3 regions of the Mesorhizobium cantuariense genome follow, and region 3 is predicted to be linked to each of the others. Evidence: predicted binding sites of a transcription regulator. Region 3 holds the regulator's gene; each other region holds the start of a gene.
The links. The regulator LexA, encoded in region 3, represses DNA repair genes until DNA is damaged. The targets are predictions, from matches to a motif close to TGTTCNNNNTGTGTTCNG.
Positions count from the first base shown of each region.

Region 1 (4,282 bases), 990 kb from region 3:
GCACCCAGACCGGAAGATCGTCGTCAAGGACGTGGTCCTCACGCACATAGGCATGCGCCAGCACATAGTCGCCCAGCGCCTGGGTGTTGCGCAGGCCGGCGCAGTGGCCAAGCATCACCCAGGCATGCGGCCTCAGCACGGCGATGTGGTCGGTGATCGTCTTGGCGTTGGAGGGCCCGACGCCGATATTGACCATGGTGATGCCGCCATGGTTCGGCTTCTTCAGATGATAGGCCGGCATCTGCGGCAGGCGCGGCGGCGCGACTCCGGGACCGGGCGCGCTTTGTCCGGCCAAGGTGATGACATTGCCGGGCTCGACGAACTCGGTGTATCCGCCGCCGCCATTGGCCATCAGGTCGCGGGCGCGGGCGACGAATTCGTCGATGTAGAACTGGTAGTTGGTGAACAGCACGAAGTTCTGGAAATGCTGCGGCGTGGTCGCCGTATAGTGCGACAGGCGATGCAACGAATAGTCGATGCGCTGCGCCGTGAAGGGCGCCAACGGCCTCGGCTCGCCGAAAGCCACTTCGAAGGTGCCGTTGGCGATCTGGTCGTCGGTACCGTCGAGATCCGGCACATCGAACAGGTCGCGGATCGGCCGCTTGATGCGCTCGGCCGCGGCGCCGTCGACATGGGTGCCTTCGAGAAAGGCGAAATGCAGCGGGATGGGTGTGGTCGATTCCGATACGGTGACCGCAACCCCATGATTGCGCATAATCAGGCGCAGCTGTTCGACGAGGTACCTTTCGAACAGGTCCGGCTGGGTGATCGTGGTGGCAAAATGCCCCGGCGTCGGCATATGGCCATAGGCTTGGCGCGAGTCGATCTGGGTGAACGAGTTGGTGGTGACGCCGATCTCCGGATAAAAGGCCCGGTAGCGCTTGCCATTGTCACCGCCCGCCGCCGCCAGTTCTGCAAAGGAGTCGCGCAGGAACTTGGTGTTGCGGTCGTAAAGTACCTGCAGTGCCGCGACGGCCTTTTCGGCGCTATCAAAGCTTTGCCGGCCAAAAGGCTCCGGCATGACGACAGATTCGATAGCTTGGGGGTAGATTCGCTTTTCCATGGCTCAATATAGAGACTTGGATCGGCACTTGGGAGGGGTGTCGCGACCGAAGGCGGCCAAAGCGTCGTTTTTCTTCAACCGCGCTGCAGGCTGACCAGGAGCACAAAGCCGACGCCGGACTTCTTCAGAGCCGGCGCGTCGATCGTCGAGCCGGTATCGGCGCGCATCATCGGCACGGCCAGCACCGGCGCGGCCAGAACCGTCAGGATAAGCGCCGCCCGCGGCAGAAGCCGAAGGGTCTTGAGAGCGTTGGCGGCGATGCGGTTCATAATGTTTCCAGCTTTTCTTTTCGAGGTCTTGGTTTCTTTGTTCAGTTGCGAAGATGGGTGGGGCATGCGAGGCGGCAGGTTCTGGAACTGGCTTCGTCCCAGGCGCGGGCCGGACGGCCCGCTTCGGCGACGAGGATGGCGAAGAACATTCCAAACAGGCTCACCAGTAGGCAGACGATGGTGAAGCGGCGAGCAAGCATTGGGTCGGGTCTCCTTCAACACGCCGGAGAATGCCCTGATGCAACTGAACCGGCTCTGATGCCGGCGTTCATCTGCGGTTCAAAATGATTGACGGGATTTTGGGCGCGGCGGCGTTGGTTTCGGCAGGCGCTGCGTGAGGCCAACGAGGCGCGGGCGCCTCGACAAACGAAAACGGGGCCCATCGGGGCCCCGTCTTCATGTCAGAATGATGCGGTCAATCAGAGCTTGTGCCAGGTTTGGCTCTTGCAGATCAGTCCGCCGAGCACGCAGCCGCTCATCTTCAGCGAGGTGCCCGAAAGGGTCGCCTTGCCCGAATAGGTCTTGTCGTTTGCCGGATCGGTGATGTTGCCGGCATATTTGTTGCCGCCTGCCGCCTTGAGCGAGCCGATGGTCTTGCCGGCATATTTGCCGGACTTGAGCGTGATGGAAAACGAGCCGCCGCCAGCGATGGCTGCGGTGTCGCCGGCCTGCGTCTTCCAGTTACCTTCGATCGGATCGGCCCATGCCGCACCCGCCATGATCATTGTTGCCGCGAGGGCCAGGCTCACTTTTCGAAACATGTCTTCCTCCCTTTGGATGTCCGGCCGGATGCTCCGCCTCGCCGGTCTGCCGCTTACGCAAACGTAAGCTAATCCAGCTCCCGGCAAAACAAAAGCGGTGCCGCAACGGAAGACTTTGCGATTTTGCAGGGGCCTGAATGCGCCTGCTGGCCAAGGAAATGAAACGATCGGCGCTTCGCCTTTGTCTCCCGTGGTTAGCGAAGTCTTGACTTGGCGTCACAAAATTTTCGTCAAATTTGACGCAAGCAGGCTGAATTGCTGGCTTTGTATCCTTAACGAATTTCGGCATTTACCTCTTGTTTTAGCTTTGTTTTCCTCAAATTAAGCACGCCATTTAACGACGGATTCAAGCCTGCACGGCATTCTCGAAAGCATCGGAAGAGCAGCCGGCAAGGACGAAAGAAGGCAGCTCTCGGGAGCCTGACAGGGGCCACAAACAGGGGACTGAAATGGCACGTTTTGAAATGCTTGAAGCTGGTTTCGGCGCCATGGGGGCAACTGCCCAGGCCGACATTCTTTTCGAACTGGGCATGATGTATGCGACCGGCCGCGATTGCGAGACGGATGTCGTTGCCGCCCACAAATGGTTCAACATCGCCGCCATCAAGGGCTCGGCCCGCGCCGCGGAACTGCGCTCGGAACTATCGGCGGCCATGTCGAAGGTCGAGATCGCCAAGGCGCTCCGCGAAGCCCGCGAATGGATGACCATGCACTGAGATCTGCCAATCGCAGATAGGCCTATCGAAGACAGGGAAGCTCCGGGATCATGACCGCACAGACGGCCAGACCCGGCGGAATAGAAGGCCGCGCAAGACGGTCGACGACCAAGAGCATGATGCTCAGAAGAAAGAGAACGCGGTAGGCCGCAAGGCCCAGTCGTGCACGATACGGGGAAGGCGAGCGGGGTTTTTAGGCGCGGGGGCGCTTGAAAATTGCTCGACGGACAAAAAAGCCACGACCAGCCGGAACAAGGCTGGCGTGGCTTTTTGCGTGGATGACGTCTTGCAGGCCCAATCGAGCGGCGCCAATGCGCCTAGACAGGCCCAATGAAGGGTGAAATTGTCCGGCCTCTCTGGAAGAAGCGCGGCCGGGGCGGCCGCGCGTGAGTGGAGGAGTTCTACCATCATGAAAAAATTGAGTATTTTGAACGCGGCCATATTCGGCCTGATGTTGAGCACGCCGGTCGCATTCGCCGACGACATCACCTTTGCGGTGGTCGGCCCGATGACCGGACAGCTCGCCACCATCGGCGATCAGTTCAAGCAGGGCGCACAGGCCGCTGCCGACGCGATCAATGCCGCGGGCGGTGTCGACGGTCGTCAGATCAAGCTGAGTATCGAAGACGACCAGTGCGATCCCAAGCAGGCAGTGTCGGTTGCCAACCGCATCGTCGCCGATGGCGTCAAGTTCATCGACGGCCATGCCTGCTCGGGTTCGAGCATTCCGGCCTCCGCCGTCTATGCTGAAGCCGGCGCTCTGATGATGAGCCCGGCTTCGTCAAACCCGGTGCTGACCGACGCGGCGGCCAAGGCCGGCTGGCCGACGATCATGCGCCTTTATACGCGTGACGATGCGCAGGGCGCCTTCATCGGCCCATGGATCGCCAAGAAGTTTGCCGGCAAGAACGTCGTCGTCCTGCATGACAAGAGCGCCTACGGACAGGGCGTCGCTGACGCCGTCAGGGCAACGATGAATGCCGGCGGCCTCAAGGAGGTCTATTATGACGGCATCAACGCTGGCGAGAAGGACTATTCGGCTCTCGTCACCAAGCTCAAGGACTTGAAAGCCGACGTCGTTTATTTCGGCGGCTACCATCCTGAAGCCGGCCTGATCCTGCGTCAGTCGGCGGAACAGAACCTGAAGTTCCAGCTGATCATGCCGGACTCCATCGCCTCGCCCGAATTCTGGCAGGTTGCTGGCCCGGCCGGCGAGGGCACCATGTTCGTGTTCCCGTCGGATCCCCAGGCAAAGCCGGAAGCCAAGGCAGCCGTCGAGAAGATCAAGGCCGGCGGTTTCGTGCCGGAGGGCTTCACGCTGTTCTCTTACGCCACCATCCAGGCTTTCGCTGAAGGCATCAAGCGCGCCGGCAGCGACGATCCGGCCAAGGTGGCCGAAGCGTTGAAGAACGGTACGCCGATCAGCACCGTTGTCGGTGACGTCACTTTCGACGAGAAGGGCGACCTCAAGAA
Region 1 is NZ_JBHRVD010000001.1:2,319,086-2,323,367, forward strand. It holds gene ACFOJ9_RS10655 (AMP nucleosidase) at 1-1,021, opposite strand, end outside; gene ACFOJ9_RS10660 (hypothetical protein) at 1,138-1,332, opposite strand; gene ACFOJ9_RS10665 (hypothetical protein) at 1,374-1,532, opposite strand; gene ACFOJ9_RS10670 (DUF2147 domain-containing protein) at 1,752-2,093, opposite strand; gene ACFOJ9_RS10675 (sel1 repeat family protein) at 2,543-2,809, shown strand; gene ACFOJ9_RS10680 (ABC transporter substrate-binding protein) at 3,219-4,282, shown strand, end outside.
Region 1: ACFOJ9_RS10675 (sel1 repeat family protein) is a predicted target of LexA. The motif match lies at 2,391-2,408, and genes of this name have one in related genera.

Region 2 (4,282 bases), 440 kb from region 3:
GCCCCAGATGTGTTCGCCGCGGTCAATGAAGATCTCCGAGCACGGTCCGCACGGTCCGGTGTCGCCCATCGCCCAGAAATTGTCCGATGTCGCGATGCGAATGATGCGGTCGTCCGAAAACCCGGCGATCTTCTTCCAGAAGCCGGCCGCCTCGTCGTCCGTGTGATAGACGGTGACCAGCAGCTTGTCCTTGTTCAGCCCGAATTCCTTCGTGATCAGGTTCCAGGCAAGCTCGATGGCGCGCTCCTTGAAGTAGTCGCCAAAGGAGAAATTGCCGAGCATCTCGAAGAAGGTCAGATGGCGCGCGGTGTAGCCGACATTGTCGAGATCGTTGTGCTTGCCGCCGGCGCGAACGCTCTTCTGGGCGGTCGAGGCGCGCGAATAGGGCCGCTTCTCCAGACCGGTGAAGACGTTCTTGAACTGCACCATGCCGGCGTTGGTGAACATCAGCGTCGGATCGTTGCGCGGCACCAGCGGGCTCGACGCGACGATCTCGTGACCCTCCTTGCGGAAGTAGTCGAGAAACGTCGACCGGATTTCGTTCACGCCACTCATGAATGCTGCCTTTTCGGAAGGGCCGCCGGCAAACCGGCGGAAATGGGCTCTGCGTTTTAGAAGATAGGACTTGGCCTTTTAGCCGCCGCGCTTCACCCTGTCCAGAAACACGGAATTGGTCCAATCCGCGGCCTTTGCCGGCTGTTCGAACCGGCCTGGATTCGCCGCCGAAACGCAAAAACCGCCGGCGCTAGGCCGGCGGTTTCAAAACGCAATAACGCGGAACTCGATTACATAAGCCTGAGATAATAGAACGCGATTATGGCCGAACTCCGGCCGAATCGCGCGAGGCTGTCACATCGCGCCGGATTCTTCCTCGAAACCGTCGTCGCCACCTTCGGAGCCGCCATTCTCAAGGAATTTCTCGGCGATCAGCCCGGCATTTTGCCTGAGCGCCAGTTCGATCTCGCGCGCGGTGTCGGGGTTGTCGCGCAGGAACAGTTTGGCATTCTCGCGGCCCTGGCCGAGACGCTGCGAATTGTAGGAGAACCAGGCGCCCGACTTCTCGACCACGCCGGCCTTGACGCCGAGATCGACCAGTTCGCCGGTCTTGGACACGCCTTCACCATACATGATGTCGAACTCGACCACCTTGAAGGGCGGCGCCAGCTTGTTCTTGACCACCTTGACGCGGGTCTGGTTGCCGACGACCTCGTCGCGGTCCTTGACCGAGCCGATGCGGCGGATGTCGAGGCGCACCGAAGCGTAGAATTTCAGCGCGTTGCCGCCGGTGGTGGTTTCGGGCGAACCGAACATGACGCCGATCTTCATGCGGATCTGGTTGATGAAGATGACCATGGTGTTGGAGCGCGAGATCGAAGCGGTCAGCTTGCGCAGCGCCTGGCTCATCAGGCGGGCCTGCAGACCGGGCAGCGAATCGCCCATCTCGCCTTCGATTTCGGCGCGTGGCGTCAGTGCCGCGACCGAATCGACCACCAGCACGTCGATGGCGCCGGAGCGCACCAGCGTGTCGCAGATTTCCAGAGCCTGCTCACCGGTGTCGGGCTGCGAGATCAAGAGGTTTTCGAGATCGACGCCAAGCTTGCGGGCATAGACCGGGTCAAGCGCGTGCTCGGCATCGACGAAGGCGCAGATGCCGCCCTTCTTCTGCGCTTCGGCCACGGTGTGCAGGGCCAGCGTCGTCTTGCCCGAGCTTTCCGGCCCGTAAATCTCGACGATGCGGCCGCGCGGCAACCCGCCGACGCCAAGCGCGATGTCGAGGCCAAGCGAGCCGGTCGGCACCGTTTCGATCTCGACGACCTGCTCGTTCGCGCCGAGCCGCATGATCGAGCCCTTGCCGAAAGCCCGCTCGATTTGCGACAGCGCCGCATCCAGAGCCTTTGATTTGTCCACTGCCTTGTCCTCTACAAGCCGCAAAGAATTCTGAGCCATGATACATCACCCCTTGGTCGTCAATGAAGGCCGGACAATCCGTAATCCCTGCCAATTTGTACCTTTTTTGTTCTCGTTTGGCAAGAGGGGGTCAAATGTCTGAAAAACAAACAATATCCGGATTTGTTCTTTTTTCGTCCCAGGGAACTCGTACAGGGTGCATCCCGCATTGGGCCAGACGGCTCGGTTGTTTCGATCTGCCGAATCGCTGGCTTGCATGCGAAGCTTCGTCACGCAGCCTAGCGCTTGTGCGGCTGGAATAACAAAGGTCATATCGCCGGCATGCTAAAATCCGCGAAAATACTGGCCATAGGCGGCGCCCATATCGACCGGCGTGGCCAGGTGTCCGGCGCTTACGTTCCCGCCGCCTCCAATCCCGGCACGATGCGCGAGGATGTCGGCGGCGGCGTCTTCAACGCTTCGCGCAGCGCGGTGCTCCGTGGCGTCTCCGCGTCGCTCATGTCGGTGCGCGGCGGCGATGCCGCTGCCGATACCGTGTCACGCGCCATCGCCGAGGCAGGCATTGCCGACCTTTCCGCCGTTTTCCTCGATCGCACCACGCCGAGCTATACGGCGCTGATCGACCGCGAGGGCGAACTGATCGTCGGCTTTGCCGATATGGCGCTCTATGATTTGGCGTTTCCCAAGCAGATCAGGCGCTCCAAGGTGCGGGAGGTGATCGCTGCCGCCGATGCCGTCTTCTGCGACGCCAACCTGCCGACGGCGGCACTGGAGCGGTTGGTTCCGCTTGCCGCCGGCAAGCCTGTCTTCGCCATTGCCATTTCGCCGGCCAAGATCGTGCGTTTGAAGCCGGTCCTCGGCAATCTGGCCGTCGTCTTCATGAACCAGCGCGAAGCGATCGCACTGGCAGACCTGGACGCTGCGACTTCCCCGCAAGACATCGTCGCCGGGCTGAGACGCGCAGGGCTCAAGAGCGGCGTGGTGACGGCGGGCGGCAGCCCCATGCTGGGCTTCGATGAAGCCGGCGCCTTCTCGATCCTGCCGCCGCCACCAAGAAAGGTCGCTGACGTCACCGGCGCCGGCGATGCGCTGGCGGGCGCAACGGTCGCTGCCTTGCTGCGCGGCCTGCCGCTGCGGGTGGCCCTGCGCGAAGGCATCGCCGCGGCGACGCTTGCCATCGAAAGCGCCAACGCCGTTCCCGAGTTCACCGCCGCAAGCTTCGCGGAAGCGCTGGCTCTTGTGCCGGATGCGCAGGAAGTGGCATGAGACCGGCAAATTCATAGTGCCGCAGTGTTGCCGAGCGTCCCGATGGACGCGCCGCATTCCGGATTGGAGATCGAGATGACCCCAGAAACCGCCCGCCCCTTCATCGACATCCATGCGCCGGTGGCGCAGGCCCTGGCTGCTGGCCGGCCGGTGGTGGCGCTGGAAAGCACCATTATCACCCATGGCATGCCCTACCCCGACAATGGCGCCATGGCGGCCGATGTCGAAAAGATCATCACCGATGGCGGCGCCGTGCCGGCGACGATCGCCGTGGTCGGCGGCCGCATCAAGATCGGGCTTTCGGACGGCGAGCGCGAATCGCTGGCGATGACCGGGGACGCCATGAAACTGTCGCGCGCCGACCTCGGTTTTGCCGTGGCGCAAGGGCGCACCGGCGGCACCACGGTCGCCGCAACCATGATCGCGGCGCATATGGTCGGCATAAAAGTGTTCGCCACCGGCGGCATCGGCGGCGTGCACAAGGGCGCCGAAAAGAGCTTTGATATTTCCGCCGATCTCGACGAACTGGCACGCACGCCGGTCATCGTTGTGTCGGCCGGCGCCAAGGCCATCCTCGACATCGAAAAGACGCTGGAAGTGCTGGAAACGCGCGGCGTGCCGGTGATCGGCCATGGCTGCGAGACGATGCCGGCCTTCTGGTCGCGGCATTCGCCGTTCCGCGCTCCGCTGACCCTGCACAGACCGGAAGAGATCGCGCATTTCTACCAGACTCGGGCAGCGCTGGGGCTCGCCGGCGGCATGCTGATCGCCAATCCGGTGCCCGAGAACCACGAAATCCCGGCCGAAGAAATGGCTGACTATATCGAAGCCGCGCAAAAGGCCGCCGAGGCGCTCAACGTGACCGGCAAGGCGGTGACGCCCTTCCTGCTGTCGAAGATCCTCGAACTGACCGGCGGCAGGAGCCTGAAGACCAACATCGCGCTGGTAGAGAACAATGCGCGGCTGGCGGCGAGGATTGCGAAGGCGCTGTAGGGCACTGCCGCCAAGGTCGGCGGGACAGCACCCCCCTCTGTCCTGCCGGACGTCTCCCCCGCAAGGGGGGAGATCGAATGTCATCAACGCCTCCGCCAATCTTCAACGTTGAAAA
Region 2 is NZ_JBHRVD010000001.1:2,865,867-2,870,148, reverse strand. It holds gene alaS (alanine--tRNA ligase) at 1-555, opposite strand, end outside; gene recA (recombinase RecA) at 850-1,947, opposite strand; gene ACFOJ9_RS13525 (carbohydrate kinase family protein) at 2,230-3,174, shown strand; gene ACFOJ9_RS13520 (pseudouridine-5'-phosphate glycosidase) at 3,250-4,167, shown strand.
Region 2: recA (recombinase RecA) is a predicted target of LexA. The motif match lies at 2,005-2,022, and genes of this name have one in related genera.

Region 3 (4,282 bases):
CGACCGCGGCGTGGCCTTCCTGCTGGTTCCTGTCTGCCTGGCGAGCGGAGCGATCGGCTATTTTTCGCTGACGGCAGAGCCCGACTTTGCGAAACCGGTCGCGTTCGTCGCCCTCGCGGCGCTCTGTGCGCTGGTCTCGCGTTCCTGGCCGAAAACCCATCTGTGCTTCATGGCCGCGCTTTTGTGCGCGCTCGGGCTGCTCGCCGCAAAGGTCGAGACGTGGCGCGCGGGCACGCAGATGCTGGGCTCGGAAATCTCGACGCAAGTCACCGGCCGCGTCGTCTCGCTCGACCGGATGGAGAGCGGTCGTATCCGGCTGACCATCGACGTGACGTCGACCGCTCGGCCGAAATTGCGCTATGCGCCGAAGCGGGTGCGGCTTTCGGCACGCAAGATCCCGGACGGCATGACCGCCGGCTCCCTCATCACCGGCTACGTCAAGCTGTTGCCGCCGACCGGGCCGGTGCGGCCGGACAGCTACGACTTCTCCTTCGACAGCTATTTCGCCGGCATCGGCGGCAGCGGGTTCTTTCTCGGCAATCCAAAACTTGCCGTCACCGATGACGACGACATGCCGCTGTCGGCCCACCTTTCCTCAAGGATAGAAAAAGCCCGTGAAGGCATTGCCGACCACATCAGGGGCAGCGTCGGCGGCGCCGAAGGCGAGATCGCCGCGGCGCTGATCGTCGGCGTGCGCGCCGGCATTCCCGATGAAATCAATGAAACGATGCGGCGTACCGGCATCTACCACATCATCTCCATTTCCGGACTGCACATGGCGCTGGTCGCCGGCACCATCATGGGGTTGCTGCGCGGTGCCTTCGCCTTGTTTCCGGACTTTTCCGCGCGTCGTCCGGTCAAGAAATATGCCGCCGCAGTGGCATTGTTCTCGATCGCCGCCTATCTCATCATCTCCGGCGTCGTCGTTGCCGCCGAGCGCAGCTTCATCATGCTGGCGGTGATGCTGATTGCCGTGCTGTTCGATCGGGCAGCACTCACCATGCGCAATCTGGCGATTTCGGCGATCGCCGTCATTATGGTGTCGCCGCACGAGGTGGTCGGCCCGAGTTTCCAGATGTCGTTCGCCGCGACCGCAGCACTTGTCGGTGCCTATGCCGGCTGGTCGGATCATCGCGCGGGGAAAACGAGACCGCCGCCGCCAAAGCGATCCTTGCCAAGTTTCCTGACACGAAAGTTCATGCTGGCGGCGGGCGGCCTTGCCGTGACCTCCATCATCGCCGGCAGCGCCACAGCGCTGTTTGCCATCTGGCATTTTCAGCGTGTGTCGCCGCTCAGCCTGTTCGCCAATCTGGCAGTCATGCCGATCGTGACAGTGGTCATGTTTCTAGGCGTTGCCAGCGCGCTGCTGATGCCGTTCGGATTGGACTGGCCAGCCCTCTACCTGATGGGCAAGGGCCTGACGGTGATGATCGCCATATCGGGTTGGATATCCGAGCGTTCGCCTGTCGATGGGGTTGGGCTGATTTCGCAGCAGTCTGTCCTGCTGGTGACCATTGCCCTGGTCATCGCGACGATGGCGACGACATGGCTGCGGCTCGCAGCCCTTCCCTTCGCGCTTGCCGGCCTGCTGACCGTCTCGGATACGCGCGCGCCGGATGTGCTGATCTCGGAGGACGCACGGCTGGTTGCGTTGCCGATTGGTGGCGGCGAACTCGCGGTCAGCCGGGCAAGGCCGAACGAATTCACCGTCGACAACTGGAAACGTGCGCTGACATCCGAAACCGTTGTCGTGCCGGAGGTGTTTGACAAGGGCGACGGACAATTCGAGATCGCGGATGCCACAGAACTGCCGCCGGGATCGCCGTTCTATTGCACTTCAGGCGTTTGTCTGGCCAAGCATCCGTCCGGTGCCATCATTGCTTATGTCGAAGACCGCAAGGACACTTGGAAAGCCTGCGGCTTCGCCGAGTTGATCGTTATCAATGACGCCACCGCCTATGACGCCTGTCACAACCCGCTGGTTCTCGTCATCACCAAGCGGCAACTGGCTCGCAAAGGCAGTGCGGCCGTCTTCTTCGATCGCCAATCGGCAACCACACCGGCGACGGCCAGCTTCGCGGTGGATAGGCCATATCGACCCTGGCACGCGCAGCGCAAATTCTCACGCGAGGCGAGGGGACTGCCGCCCTTCAAGAGGCCCGAGAAGCCAGTGGTCAGCCCGCAACTGCCTCAGTAGCGGCGGATCAGGCCGACGAGCTTGCCCTGCACCTTAACCCTGTCCGGTCCGAAAATACGCGTTTCATAGGCCGGGTTGGCGGCTTCAAGGGCAATCGAGGCACCCTTGCGGCGGAACCGCTTCAGCGTCGCTTCCTCTTCATCCACCAGCGCCACGATGATTTCGCCGGGGCTCGCCGTATCGGCGTTGCGGATGATGACGGTGTCGCCGTCGAAGATGCCGGCGTCGATCATCGAGTCGCCCTTGACCTCCAGGGCATAGTGCTCGCCGCCCATGATCATGTCCGGCGGCACCGAGATCGAATGTGTCTGATGCTGGATGGCATCGATCGGCACACCGGCGGCGATGCGGCCCATCACGGGGATCGACACGGCGGAGACCACGTCGTCGTCATTGCCGGCCGAAGGCATCCGCGAAGACGCCGGCTTGATCTGCCGGCCAAGGCCGCCTTGACCAAGACTGCCCTGGATGACGCTGGGAGAGAACTTTCTTGCCGCGTTGAGGCCGGGCGCAATCGAGTCCGGCAGCCGCAACACTTCCAGCGCGCGTGCCCGATTGGGCAGCCGGCGAATGAAGCCGCGTTCCTCCAGCGCCGTGATCAGCCGATGAATCCCGGATTTGGAGGCAAGGTCGAGCGCCTCCTTCATCTCGTCGAAGGATGGCGGAATGCCGCTTTCCTTCAGGCGTTCATGGATGAACATCAGCAGTTCGTGTTGCTTGCGCGTCAGCATAGCGGCCCCCAGGGTACCTGAAACCAGAATCAGAAAACAAACCCAGAACAAACACTATCTGTTCCAGTTGTGTTCTGCAACTGTTTAAAGTTTAATGAATTTATTAAGGGGGTCGAAATTATTCGGCGGTTGCCAGCGGGCCGCCATCACGATTGCGCGCCGCCATAATGCGCTTGCCGGCATTGAAATTATTATGGTTAATGGGCTGTGGCCCATCCTCGGCCCTAGGGTTGGCATCAGCCGCCGGTGGACCCGCGACCGGGGGCATTTTCAGCTTTCCGGGCGTTCGTTTACCGTGAACGAAACGAAGCCAAAATGCCAACCTTGGTTAGCTATTGCAGCCAGCGCGGCACCCGGCGGGGAACGCATTTGTGAGCTGGAAATTCGTCCCTCGGACATCCGACCAGGAGGTGAGGCCGGCGACAACGGATCGTCGAGACGGCTGCGTCAGGTAACGGCCTCCTTGACGGCGAAACGCTGATCCTGCCATGCACCCGTGCGCAGAATGTCTTCCAGCGCCTCAACCGCCAGCCACACATCCCTGTAGCCGACATAGAGCGGCGTAAAGCCGAAACGGATGGTCGACGGCGCGCGGAAGTCACCGATCACCCCGCGCTCGATCAGCGCCCGCATGATTTGATAGCCATGATCGTGAAGGAACGACACCTGGCTGCCGCGTTTGGTCGCGTCGCGAGTGCTTTCCAGCGTGAGACCATAGGCGCCGCACTTTGCTTCGACGAGTTGGATGAACAGTTCGGTCAGCGCGACGCTCTTTTTTCGCAAGGCCGCCATGTCGACGTCGTTCCAGATGGCAAGCGCACCTTTGAGCGCCCGCATCGACAGGACCGGCTGCGTGCCGCACAGAAAGCGGCGGATGCCGGTGCCGGCCACATACCCCCGTTCGAAGGCAAAGGGCCGCGCATGGCCCCACCAGCCGCTGAGTGGCTGGCTGATCTCGCCGTGGTGACGCTGCGCGGCATAGATGAAGGCAGGCGCACCCGGACCGCCGTTAAGATACTTGTAGGTGCAGCCGATGGCGAAATCGGCATCTGCTTGGTCGAGTTCGACCGGCAGAGCGCCGGCGGTGTGGCAGAGATCCCAGACGATCAGCGCTCCGGCCGCATGAGCCTTGCGCGTCAGCGCCGCCATGTCGCGCAGTTCACCCGATTTGTAGTTGACGTGGTTGACCAGCACCACCGCGACGCTTTCGTCGATCAGCTCTTCGATGGTTGGCGCGTCGACGCCCGCGAGGCGCAGCAGGACGCCGTCTCGGGTCGAGGCCACGCCTTCGGCGATGTACAGGTCAGTGGGAAAACTGTCACCCTCGGCGACGATGGCCAACCGGCCTGGCCGC
Region 3 is NZ_JBHRVD010000001.1:3,309,366-3,313,647, reverse strand. It holds gene ACFOJ9_RS15915 (ComEC/Rec2 family competence protein) at 1-2,197, shown strand, start outside; gene lexA (transcriptional repressor LexA) at 2,191-2,928, opposite strand; gene kynU (kynureninase) at 3,376-4,282, opposite strand, start outside.